DNA from 4 places in the Marinomonas sp. genome. Region 4 is predicted to be linked to each of the others. Evidence: predicted binding sites of a transcription regulator. Region 4 holds the regulator's gene; each other region holds the start of a gene.
The links. The regulator PhoB, encoded in region 4, activates phosphate uptake and scavenging genes when phosphate is short. The targets are predictions, from matches to a motif close to TGTCATANNNNTGTCANA.
Positions count from the first base shown of each region.

Region 1: the regulator PhoB is predicted to act here: its motif matches at 1,592-1,609, upstream of ugpB (sn-glycerol-3-phosphate ABC transporter substrate-binding protein UgpB).
Region 2: the regulator PhoB is predicted to act here: its motif matches at 1,433-1,450, upstream of ACO05V_RS10240 (glycoside hydrolase).
Region 3: the regulator PhoB is predicted to act here: its motif matches at 2,071-2,088, upstream of ACO05V_RS18170 (phosphatase PAP2 family protein).

Region 1 is NZ_OZ245329.1:1,233,319-1,236,450, reverse strand. Features, by position in the region: gene ugpA (sn-glycerol-3-phosphate ABC transporter permease UgpA) at 1-149, opposite strand, end outside; gene ugpB (sn-glycerol-3-phosphate ABC transporter substrate-binding protein UgpB) at 231-1,532, opposite strand; gene ACO05V_RS05725 (hypothetical protein) at 1,762-1,944, opposite strand; gene ACO05V_RS05720 (IS256 family transposase) at 1,986-3,132, opposite strand, start outside.
Region 2 is NZ_OZ245329.1:2,163,041-2,166,172, reverse strand. Features, by position in the region: gene ACO05V_RS10255 (pepsin-like aspartic protease) at 1-70, opposite strand, end outside; gene ACO05V_RS10250 (hypothetical protein) at 165-713, shown strand; gene ACO05V_RS10245 (lipocalin family protein) at 730-1,278, opposite strand; gene ACO05V_RS10240 (glycoside hydrolase) at 1,496-2,977, shown strand.
Region 3 is NZ_OZ245329.1:3,798,679-3,801,810, forward strand. Features, by position in the region: gene ACO05V_RS18160 (dienelactone hydrolase family protein) at 1-361, shown strand, start outside; gene ACO05V_RS18165 (MJ1255/VC2487 family glycosyltransferase) at 389-1,489, opposite strand; gene ACO05V_RS18170 (phosphatase PAP2 family protein) at 1,486-2,001, opposite strand; gene ACO05V_RS18175 (hypothetical protein) at 2,162-2,731, opposite strand; gene ACO05V_RS18180 (phospholipase A) at 2,839-3,132, opposite strand, start outside.
Region 4 is NZ_OZ245329.1:499,223-502,354, forward strand. Features, by position in the region: gene ubiA (4-hydroxybenzoate octaprenyltransferase) at 1-803, shown strand, start outside; gene phoB (phosphate regulon transcriptional regulator PhoB) at 888-1,583, shown strand; gene phoR (phosphate regulon sensor histidine kinase PhoR) at 1,580-2,926, shown strand; gene ACO05V_RS02310 (response regulator) at 3,026-3,132, opposite strand, start outside.

The sequences.
Region 1 (3,132 bases), 730 kb from region 4:
AATTCACGGCTTAAGCCGAATGCATCCTCTTGATAGAAAGCCTGTTCAATAGCTTGTTCAGTAGGCCAAAGAAAAAAGATAAAGGTAATCACAAGCTGAGGTAACAAAAGAAGATACGGCAGCTTTTTATGGGGAAAATAAACAGACATAGAAACGAAACCTTGCCATAAGTCCAAACGGAAATCCTTCACCCATTAAAGGTGAAGGATACAAACGTTAGTTAATCAATATTACTTGTTAACTTTTTCGAACTTACGTAACAGCACATCACCACGTTTCACCGCTGAATCTAACGCTGTTTGTGCGTCTTTTTTACCTGCCCAAACTGCTTCTAGCTCTTCATTAATAACGTCACGGATCTGTACAAAGTTACCTAAACGTAAACCTTTGGTGTTTTCTGTAGGTATACCAGAGGTCATTTGAATGACGGCCGTTTCTGTACCAGGATTAGCAGCGTAGAAGCCTTGACCTTTGGTCAAATCGTACGCTGCTTTAGTGATTGGCAAGTAACCAGAAAACTGGTGCCAGTCAGCCTGAACAGACGCACTTGATAGGTAGCTTAGGAAAGACGCCACGCCTTTGTATTCTTCTTTAGAGTGACCTTGCAGTACCCACAAAGACGCGCCACCAATGATGGTGTTTTTAGGGGAAGAAATCGTCTTGTCATCATAAGGAAGCTGAGCAACACCAAAGTTGAAATTTGCGTTTTTCTTAATACTGGCATAGCCTGAAGAAGAGTTCATGTACATAGCACATTCTTGACTATAAAACTTAGGCGCTGAATCACTGCGGCGACCACCATAGCTAAACACACCACTCTTCTGCCATTCGCCCATTTGTTTGATATGAGCCACTTGCTCTGGGCCATTAAAAACAAGCTTAGTATCTAAACCACCGAAACCATTGGCTTGCGTTGCAAAAGGAATATTCTGACGAGCACTGAAGTTTTCTAGCTGAGTCCAAGATTGCCAAGCTGTAGAGAAACCACATTTCACGCCACTAGCCATTAGCTTTTTAGAAATAGAACCCATTTCTTCCCACGTTTTTGGTGGGTTAGTAATGCCCGCTTTAGCGAACAAATCTTTGTTGTAATAAAGTACAGGTGTTGAGCTGTTGAAAGGCATAGAAAGCATTTGACCATCGCTGTTCGAGTAATAACCCGTAACCGCGCTCAAGTAAGCACTTTCATCAAACGCCTGACCTGAGTCTTTCATCAATTTGTATACAGGGTAAATAGCGCCTTTTGCCGCCATCATACTCGCTGTACCCACTTCAAATACTTGAACGATTGCAGGCTGTTGTTTCGCACGAAACGCGGCAATTGCTGACGTCATGGTTTCGGTATAATTGCCTTTATAAACTGGTTTAACTTCATAAGTATCTTGTGAATCATTAAACGCTTGAGCGATTTCATTCACTTTTTCACCATTTGCACCACCCATTGCATGCCACCACTCTATTTCTGTGGCGGCAAAGCCTGAACTCGCAATAGATAGACCAACAACCACTGACGCTAACTTCAAATTATGCATTTCCGTGTTCCTCACAATGAGTTTTTATTCGAAAAGAAAGAACGACTATAGAAAGAAAATGTTTCACTTTGATGATAGTTAGGTTTCATTTGAAATACAATTGCAATTCAAATGAAACTTTTTTTAAGAATAAATAGTTGAAAAGTTGCTATAAACAGCTGAAATGAAAGCCAGATAGGCAAAAATGAAAAGCCTGTTTAAAGGCTATGAAAGGTCAATTAGGTAGTAACTAACACAGAATTTCTTGATTAAGGGCAAGCACCAAAGCGGCGAATTCCTCTCTCAAAGCTTGATAACGATTAGGCAACTGGTCACTGCTACCTTGTATGGCCAGCTCTTCCATTCTGGTAATGAGTCGACAAAAACGATAACCAGACACTTCCAGTGCAGCACCTTTTAAACGGTGCGCCACGAGAGCCAAGGACCCTGTAACAGATTCTGTGTAACTACCATTTAGTTAAGGTGCTTTTCGAGTCGCTCCTCGAACTCAATAATAAATCGACTCATCGCTTGGCGCCAGTTTTGAATGGGCATTGTCCATTTTTTACTGGCCTCTCTAATGGCAAGATAAACCATTTTCCTCGCAGAATCGTCGCTTGGGAAGACTTTACGTTTTTTAATGGCTCTACGGATGACACTGTTCAGTGATTCAATAGCGTTCGTTGTGTAGATCGCTTTGCGGATATCGTCAGGGTAACTAAACAGTGTATTAAGATTATGCCAGTGATTGCGCCACGATTTGGTGATTTGCGGGTATTGATCGTCCCAGACGCCTGCGAAACGATCTAACTCCAACAAGGCTTCTTCTTCCGTTGCAGAGCGGTAAACTTGCTTTAAGTCCGCCGTCACCGCTTTGTAGTCTTTCCATGATACATACTTCAATGAGTTGCGTACCATATGCACGATACACAGTTGAATGCTGGTTTGTGGGAAAACGGCATTGATGGCTTCTGGGAAGCCTTTTAGACCATCAACACAAGCGATGAGAATATCTTCTACACCACGCTGCTGAAGCTCAGTGAGGACGTTTAGCCAGAACTTAGCCCCTTCGTTCTCAGCAATCCACATGCCCATGAGTTCTTTATGACCGTCGGTGTTGATACCGAGTGCCAAGAAAATCGATTTATTGATAACACGCTTATCTTGGCGGATTTTCAACACAATACAATCAAGATACACAATGGGATAGATGGCATCCAAGGGGCGTGCTTGCCATTCAGTTACTTGCTCGATCACCGCGTTGGTAACACGTGATACCAGTGTCGGAGATATCTCAGCACCGTACCATTCATCGAAGGCATTGACGATGTCTCGGGTGCTCATACCTTGCGCGTAGAGCCATAGGATTTTATCGTCCATGGAAGTAAAGCGGGATTGGTGCTTTTTGACCAGCTTTGGTTCAAAAGAACCTTCGCGGTCACGAGGCGTATCCAGTTCAAACTCACCATCTTCCGTCTTAATACGCTTACTGTTCTTACCATTACGACTGTTGGTTGACGAGGATTTTTGATGTCTCTCGTAACCCAGATGCTCATCCATCTCTGCATTCAAGGTCGCCTCAACGGTAATCTTCTTCAGCATTTGGCTAAATTCGTTAAGA
Region 2 (3,132 bases), 1.7 Mb from region 4:
GATAAGGCCCCCGATCAAGAGAAATAGCAATCCCTTTTCCTTCACTTTTTATTGATAACGACTTATCCATATTTCCTCCAGAAAAACACAGTGTATACTTGAGCATAGTGACAATGAGCGTACCTCAAACGTGTGACAAAAAAACAAATAGGATCAATAATCTGATGGGTATTTCGATCATTAAATCCAGCATTCTTGTATTTGGATGTTCTTTTATAAGCCTAGTACATGGCAACGATTTAATCGCGTTTGGAAAAGAGTGTTTGGCGAAAGAAGAGCGTCTGAATAAAACCAAAATGAAACTAGACATTGCGTCTCTTAGATCTGAACAAGGGCAAGTCACAAGCAACCAAGCAGTAGACAACTTAAAACGCTACAAAGAAGAGAAAGAAAAACTCGAAACCTCAATGACAGACTGTAATGAAACCACACCAAACAGCGCTTACTGTCATCAGGTTCGTCGCCAATACAATGAATTAAATTACCGCATTACCAGAGCAGAAGCCGATGCGGTGAAAAAGGACTTTGGTGGCAATGAAACCATTATCGACTTCGAGTATGAAAAAGCCGTCTTTCAACAAGAGTATGAGAATTTCATTGCGGTGTGCCGAGATTCAAATGCGCACTATGCTCTTATTCAAAGTCCCACAGCTTATGGAGAAGTATGCTCAAACGAAGCCGCCAAGCTGTCCATAACTTGCTCATTTTTCTAAAAAACACCTAGAAAAACTAACTGGCTGGCACATTACTGCTTTGCACAACATTAACCAATTTGTCCATCGGAAACCCTAAGGCTTCCGCTTTCATTAAAAGTCTTCGTTTGACGGCTTCAGGCATAGTTGGAGTGCGAGACAATAACCAAAAATAATCGCGACTCGGGCCTGATATCATGGCGTACTGATAGTCTTTTTGATCCAATTCAAAAATCACATAAGCACCATAAAACGGTCCAAAAAATGATACTTTTAGATGCCCAACATCTGAAGAATTGACAAAATAAGCGCGGCCTTCCGCTTCTCGCCATTCTTTATCTTCAGCCGAATAACCGCGGTTAAGCACCGCCACGCCGCCATCTTCTCGACGTGAATAGGTCGCTGTGACATTAGACAAACCTTCTTCGAAGGCATGGTCTTGGCGAACAATTTCATACCAAGTGCCCAAATAACGCTCTATTTGAAATTGCGTCACCGGATCAATATTTTTAGGCGCACTGGTGCAGCCCACCAATAAGGTAAAGCTGACCAATAAAATAGTTTTAATCCAATCCGTTACTTTCATCAAAGTGTCCTTTTAAGCAATCAGTACATTTAAGCAATCAGTACATTTAAGCAATCAGTACATTTAAGCAATCAGTACATTTAAGCAATCAGTACATTTAAGCAATCAGTACATTTAAGCAATCAGTACATTTAAACAATCAGCAAGTTTAAACCATCATACAAATGTCATACTTTTATTGCAGTCTACTAAAACCTTTTGTGAGGGAAGAAACCTCTTGTTTAGCAATAGACTAATACGTCCGTGGAATCAAGGACGACAAAACATTCGCCAGAGTAAATCTCTTGTCGTCAATCTTAACAGCACGACCCCCATTACAACCATAGACCCAAGATACTTATCTTTCTCGATTGATATTTCCGTTTTAGCGGGTGGATTCTGGTGGGAAGGCAGTAAAGGCACACAACGTGGGCTTGGTACAGAACGTGTAGAACCTCTTGACTTAAGCCAAGAAAAACTCAACTTATTGGTAAAAGGTCTTGGTAGCGCCTATGTTCGTGTCGGTGGATCCGAGGCAGACAATGTCACTTATTTCACCAGTAAAATATCAAATTCCGAAACAACACCCAACGGACTGACACTGACTCAAGAAATGTGGCATCAACTTCATGAGTTTTGTCAGCGTAATGACTTAGCGCTTATGTTCACTATGAAATACGGGCTGTTCGAGCGTCGTAAGCAAGGTGCATGGCGGGCAGACGAAGTAACAAAACTCTTAGAATATAGCCAAGCTCATGGGCAAGTAATCGATATTTGTGAACTCGGCAATGAACTGAATGCCTATTGGGCGTTTCATGGCTTAGCCTCGCAACCCAGTGCAAAAAACCTCGCCAAAGACTATGACACTTTTATTCGCTGTGTTCGCAAATACAGCCCAATGAGTAAAGTCGCAGGTCCCGGCAGTGCCTTCTGGCCAAGAATCGGCGAAGCCATCAAACCACTTAGCAATATTTCCGCGCCATTCTTAAATTATCTTGAAGAATCACTCGACATTGTCGATTGGCATTATTACCCGTTTCAAAGCAGCCGATCTCCGGTAAGAACCCGTGCCGCAACATTAAAAAACATCCTCTCGCCTAATTCTTTAGCGGACTACGAAAAATACTCACGACGCTTAGAAGTGCTTCGCGACCAACATCAACCAACTGCTCAGTTATGGACAGGAGAAACGGGCTCAGCACAGTGTGGCGGACAAGCAAAATTATCAGATCGCTTTTTGTCGTGCTTTTGGTGGGCTGATCAACTAGGACGAGGTGCAAAAATTGGTCAAAAAGTCATGATAAGACAAAGCCTCATCGGTGGCGACTACGCGCTTATTAACCGCCAAACATTAAAACCGAACCCAGATTACTGGGTCAGCTGGCTATGGGGAAAACTGATGGGCGAAGAAGTCTTTGACGTACAAAGCAACGACCCATTTGTACAAATTTACTGTCATAGTGCAAAGAAAGAAGGCAAATGTACTTTGCTCATTATCAATATGTCGCCGAGTCCTAAAATTCTTCATTGCAATGGCTTCGGGTCAAAAAAACGCCGCTTTGAAATCACCGCCGATACACTTACCTCCAAGAAAATTCGCATCAACGGCATCAAGCCTAAATTTAAAAATGGCAAAGTCAAACTGAGTGACTTTCCCAAACTTTCTAAACTCAACCTTGTCAGCCCCTACAGCATTAATTTTTGGTGTTTTACTGTGTGAACGTTGCAACCCCTGCATTAAATAAAAGCACTGTCTATTATTATAATTAGACAGTGTATTTTCTTTCCATAAATAAAAATGATTCTTAAATCTTAATATAATGCTTGATAATTTTACGACCATCCGTATTATTCCCGGCAAACGAAAACCATTCT
Region 3 (3,132 bases), 3.3 Mb from region 4:
AGGAAAAGTAGGCATGGTCGGATTTTGTTATGGAGGATATTTGACTAACGCCTTAGCCGCCGCAATGCCAGAGACTATTCACGCTGGCGCACCTTATTACGGCACGCCGGCTAAATCCAACATAGATAAAATTAAAGCACCATTGCAACTCCATTTTGCTGAATTGGATAAACGAGTAAACGACACTTGGCCAGATTACGAGACAGCACTGAAGGCTAACAAGGTTGATTACACGGCCTATGTATATCCTCAGGCGAACCATGGTTTCCATAATGATTCGACCGCTCGCTACCAAGAGAAAAACGCGGAACTTGCATGGGAACGCACTATTAATTTTTTCAAAAAAACATTAAGCGCTTAGATTAAAAAAGAGTGATGACCTATTAATTTATGCTGTCACTCTTTTAACGCTCTTTACATTCATTGAAGATCGAGGCTTGTTGGATTGAAAATCAATCCCCCGCACATTAGGAGTTTGTTGCCATAAAGACTCACATAAATCTGACACACTAATATCATTACTAGACTGCAACAAAGCAACCACTGCACGGGCAACGTTCGGATACGATATCTGCACCACTCGACTGGTTTCTAGCCATTCTTGAATTACCTGCGAACTCAAAACGTCACTCGTTTTAGCAATACCTAAAAAATCTAATGCTATAGCATTGGAATGTTGTTCTATTTGGCCTTTTAACGGTTTTGCCAAAATACGACGACCAAGCTGCAAGGCTTCGGAATTCAATTCAAACCCCGCATTACAAAGTACAGATTCGCATTCACTTAAGTTCTTTTGGAACCCTTCTCTATCGAAAGGAAAAACTTCTACGTTCCCATACACGCCGGGCTCAATGTCTTTACAATGTAGACGGAAGCGATAATTCTGCACGCCATCCAACCAATCCAATACCGCTTCACTGTTTTCAAAAGGTAGATATACCAAGACCTGCTCAGGGTCAGCCATGTTTTTCATTTGTTGAACATGAATAAGTGGTGGAAGAATTGGATATCCAAAATGATGCCAATGAGCGCCTAGTTGCGTCGCTGCTGGAGCAAAATTGGACATAATCCATTGGGCGATAAAGTTCTTTTTATAGCGAGGAATATCGTACTTGAATGCATATTGATGACCAAACCCTATACAAGGAATGCCTTGGCGTTTGGCGGCCCATGCCACAATAGGCTCAAAATCTGTAATTACCAAATCATAACCACGAGTATCTATTGACCGAATATCTCGGTATAGCTTAAAAAATTTGGCATTCTTACAAGTTGCGTAGAGGTCTAACTGCCCGTTTCGCGCCACGAAACTCAAACCTTGAAAAGTTCGATAATCGCCAAATACAGCCATATCAAAATATTCTTCAGCTGGACGACCAGAAAAAACAAAATCAACCTCCACTCCAGCGGCGTGCATTTCCACCGCCATGGCTCTTGCACGGGTAATATGACCATTGCCCGTTCCCTGAACACCGTACAATATCTTCATACCAAAATCCCTATCGCTAACGCCGCACAAACCGTACCTAACAAAGCACCAATCACAGTATCCGTTGGAAAATGAACACCAAGAAAAATACGTGATAAACCAACATTCGCCGCCCAGAAATACAACATCACATTCATGCTTGGAAACCATTCAGACAAGCAGTAGGCCATAAAAAATGCCCCCGAAGTGTGGCCTGATGGAAACGAAAATTGATCCGAAGGAATGATAAAACTACTAAAATTATCTAGAGCATCCGCTGGGCGGTTACGCTTAAAACCACGTTTTAGAACCAGATATAAGATCCGTTCAACCAAGAATCCTACTATCAACACAAGTGTGAAAGTCACTTCTCCAGCAAACCAGAGCAAAAGCGCTAAAAGAGCATAAAGTGGGCCGTCTGCCGAAAACGAAATGGCACGGTCAATGCGAGTTAGGGTTGCTCGATGCTTACGAGCCATACACCAAGAAAAAGTCTGTACATCTACTGCGTGGATATTCTGAAGGATATTCATACGGTTCACCTCGCTGATTTTGTCTTACTCTCAACATAAACCAGTAAAATGTCCGTTCTGTGGCATTACAGTGACAACTTCATGACATACTGTCATAACGACGACAAGACAAAAAAATACCCCGCTATCGCGAGGTATTTTATGAATCTCAGTCAGTAAATTACTTCATGTGATTCATTTTATGGAATTTTTCGATCATCGCAGTCGGCTTCACTTTTTTGTTGCTGCCATTTAGTGCATAAACAACCGTTTCGCCTTTTGGACCAGAACCTATGTCTGTGTAACGTAAAGGAACTTCACCAACGGCACGCGCTTCGTTCATTTCTTGCAAAGAACCGAAAACATAAATACGACCTTCCATACGCATTTCACCATAGAAAGAATCGGCGCCTTTCAACTCACCGTCATACATTTCAACAGCGGCGATGCCAGACATTTTTTTCTTGTCTGCGTTAGTTAGACCAAAGACAATAGTTTCACCTTTTGGACCTGATCCAATGCGCACTTTACGAAAAGAAGTTTCACCAACCTGCAAAAAGTCTTCATACACACCACGATCATCAAACACATAAATACGACCTTCGTGATGAACTTCGTACAAATCATCGTTGTTTAAAGACATTGTCTCTGCAGCAGGCTTAGTATCGTGTTTTTTTACTGTTTCGCCACAAGCGGTTAACAGTGTTAGTGCAATTAAGCTGGTTGCAACAGGTAAGAATTTCAACTTCATGGTTTAGCTCCTAGGTTAGATTTATAACCACCTTAAAAGCTAAAAATGACACAATCATTACAATCTAATGACAATCCGTTCTCAATGCATCCTACAAGCTGGCAAAATCACAACCAATTGGTCAACATAATACCAATACCAAGCGACTGAGTTTGATGATTATAATCTAGCAAAGATTGCCCATAACCATTGAAGTATTGAATGTAACCACGTGATTTCCCCCATAAAGGAAAATTAAAGCCGACCTGTATCGCGCCTTTATTATCAGAGGATTTCAGGTTATTTCTTAACATTATATCGATACTGTAATCGTCGATAACATGTATTAGATTGAATTCACCATAACCATAATAATTTTCAATATTTGGGTTATCATCAACGTCTGAACTTTCAGGAATACG
Region 4 (3,132 bases):
GCTCATTTTTGCTGATGTGGCCAACGTTGTGGGCACTATGGCTTGCAGCCGATGGCATGCCTGAGTGGCATTTAGTGGTGATCTTCGTCTTAGGTGTTTTCAGCATGCGTTCAGCAGGTTGTGTTATTAATGACTTCGCCGATAGAAAAGTCGATGGCCACGTTGAACGCACGAAGAACCGTCCTTTACCTTCTGGTCGAGTATCCGAAAAAGAAGCGCTGATGCTGTTTTGCTTCTTGTCGATTTTGAGTTTTATCTTGGTGCTATTTACGGATATGAGAACGATTTTACTGTCGTTCGCAGGATTGGGGCTTGCTGCCCTGTACCCATTTATGAAACGATATACTCATCTGCCTCAGCTTTTCCTTGGTTTAGCCTTCTCTTGGGCGATTCCTATGGCCTACAGCGCACAAGGTGGAGACTTAGCGGATCCAGAATTATGGATGCTGTTTGTCGCAAACTGCTTTTGGACTATCGCCTACGATACCTATTACGCCATGACAGATCGTCCAGACGACCTTAAAGTTGGTATCAAATCTACAGCAATCTTATTTGGCCGATACGATTTATTCATCATCGTTTGCCTGCAAGGACTCACCTTATCTTTATTAACTTGGATTGGTCTACTAGCAGGATTACATTGGCTATATTTTGTATCACTCGTAGTTTGCATTGGACTCTTTTATCAACAATTTAAACAAGCCAAAGAACGTGACCGACAAGCTTGCTTTCGCTCCTTTCTAGACAATAATCGTGTTGGTTACTGTGTTTTCATCGGTCTAGTTACAAGCTATTTTATGTAATATATGGCAAAGTTGTGACAATGTAACAGAATTGTCACATCAGATCGTTTTAATGAAACCGTTCCTGAGATGAGGATAAATCCTGTGACCGGTAAAAAAGTATTAATTATTGACGACGAATCTTCCATACGCGAAATGATCGCTATCGCACTTGAAATGGCGGGCTACGAGTATTTGGAAGCAGAAAACATTCAGCAAGGCCATGAAATCATTGTGGATCACCGTCCAGATCTGATTCTTGTCGATTGGATGATGCCCGGCGGTAGTGGCATTGAGCTGACTCGTAGATTGAAAAAAGACCCTACGACGGCCGAAATCCCAGTCATTATGCTGACAGCGAAAAGCGAAGAAGACAACAAGATTCAAGGTTTAGAAGTCGGTGCAGATGACTATATCACCAAGCCTTTCTCGCCGCGCGAATTAGTGGCACGACTAAAGGCCGTGTTACGTCGCGCAACGCCTCAAGGCGTTGACGAACCAATCGAGATCGAAGGTCTGACCCTTGACCCAATTAGCCAACGAGTTACCATAGGCAGCCGTCCCTTAGACATGGGACCGACAGAATACCGTCTATTAAAGTTTCTCATGACCCATCAAGAGCGAGCCTATTCAAGAGCGCAATTGTTGGATCAAGTATGGGGCGGAAATGTCTACGTTGAAGAACGTACCGTTGATGTCCATATACGCCGTTTACGCAAAGCCATTGGTAGCACCCATGATTTCTTGATACAAACCGTACGAGGAACTGGCTACCGCTTCTCAGCAAAAAGGTCCGTATGAAAACAGTTTGGCGAAACACCATTATTACTTGGCTCGCGGGGCTCGCGGCCTGCATTGTAATAGGCTTAGTTATAGGTCAATTATTGGGTGTTTTGTTGCTATACGTTTTAGGCTCTTTGTACTGGCAGCTTTATCAGTTATACCAATTCCATAACTGGCTACGCCATTCAGGAAAAGCGGCGCCACCAGAAACAAGCGGTATTTGGGGAGATGTCTTCGATGCAGTTTATCGCTTACAGAAAAAACAGCGCAAGTCTAAACGCCGCATGCGCCAAGCTCTAACAAGAATTGAAAGCTCCACAACCGCCTTAAAAGAAGGCGTTATCATGGCGGACAACCAAGGCAACTTGGAGTGGTGGAACAACTCGGCGGCGCACTTTCTTGGATTAATGCGCCCGGTTGATCGCGGCCAAGTCATTACCAATATTGTTCGCAACCCAGAGTTTTTCCGTTACTTCAGTCAAAAACGTTTTGGCGAGCCATTAGTCATCAAATCCCCAGCAAAAGACGGCGTGTATTTAGAGATTCAAACCACGCTATACGACAAAAACGACCATCTAATTTTTGTCCGTGACGTGACCCGTTTACACTTGCTAGAACAAATGCGCAAAGACTTTGTTGCCAACGCTTCCCATGAGCTGAAAACTCCGCTAACTGTTATTAAAGGTTACCTAGAAACCCTCGACATGTTCAAGGACAGCCTGCCTAAAAGTATGCAAAAAGGCATTGTAAACATGTCTGAGCAATCAGAGCGGATGGAACAACTTATTGAAGATCTATTGCTGCTTTCTCGCTTAGAAAGTAATGACAAGCGCGAAGAGAACCAATGGCATAAGCTCTCAGACCTAGTAAAAACTATCACTAATGCGACAACGCCCATCTTGACGGACAAGCATACGATTAGCGTGCAAATTCCTGAAGAATCTCGACTGTACGGCTCTTACAAAGAACTCTACAGCGCCTTTTCGAATCTTATTTTTAACGCCATAAAATATTCACCAGATGGTGGCGAAATCACTATAAAATGGGAGTCCAGTGAATTTAATGGTGTTTTCTCTATAAAAGACTCAGGCATTGGCATAGAGCCAAGATACATTCCTCGACTGACTGAACGATTTTTCCGCGTAGACAAAGGACGTGGTTCAAAAACAGGTGGCACAGGTCTTGGCTTAGCCATCGTAAAACACGTTCTACTACATCATGACGCCAAACTACAAATTCGCAGCCAACCCGGTTTTGGCAGTACGTTTTCTTGCCACTTCCCAGCGAATCGAACCAGAAACGATACTATTCCAGCGATAGAGTTTAATATCGACGAAACACCGCCAACAGATCAATTATAAAAAAGGGAAGCATGGCCTCACGCTTCCCTTTTTTAATCTTCAAATCAAACCCAAAAATACTTATAGAGACCTTTGCACGAAGTCACGAGCGAAGGTCTTTTATAAGCTATCAAACAATTGGCTAATAAACGCCTCTTTCTCACTGTCCTGATCAATCAAACTCAAGATAACCGTCAAAAAGGTCGAGTCATGTTTTTTCTCGGTGG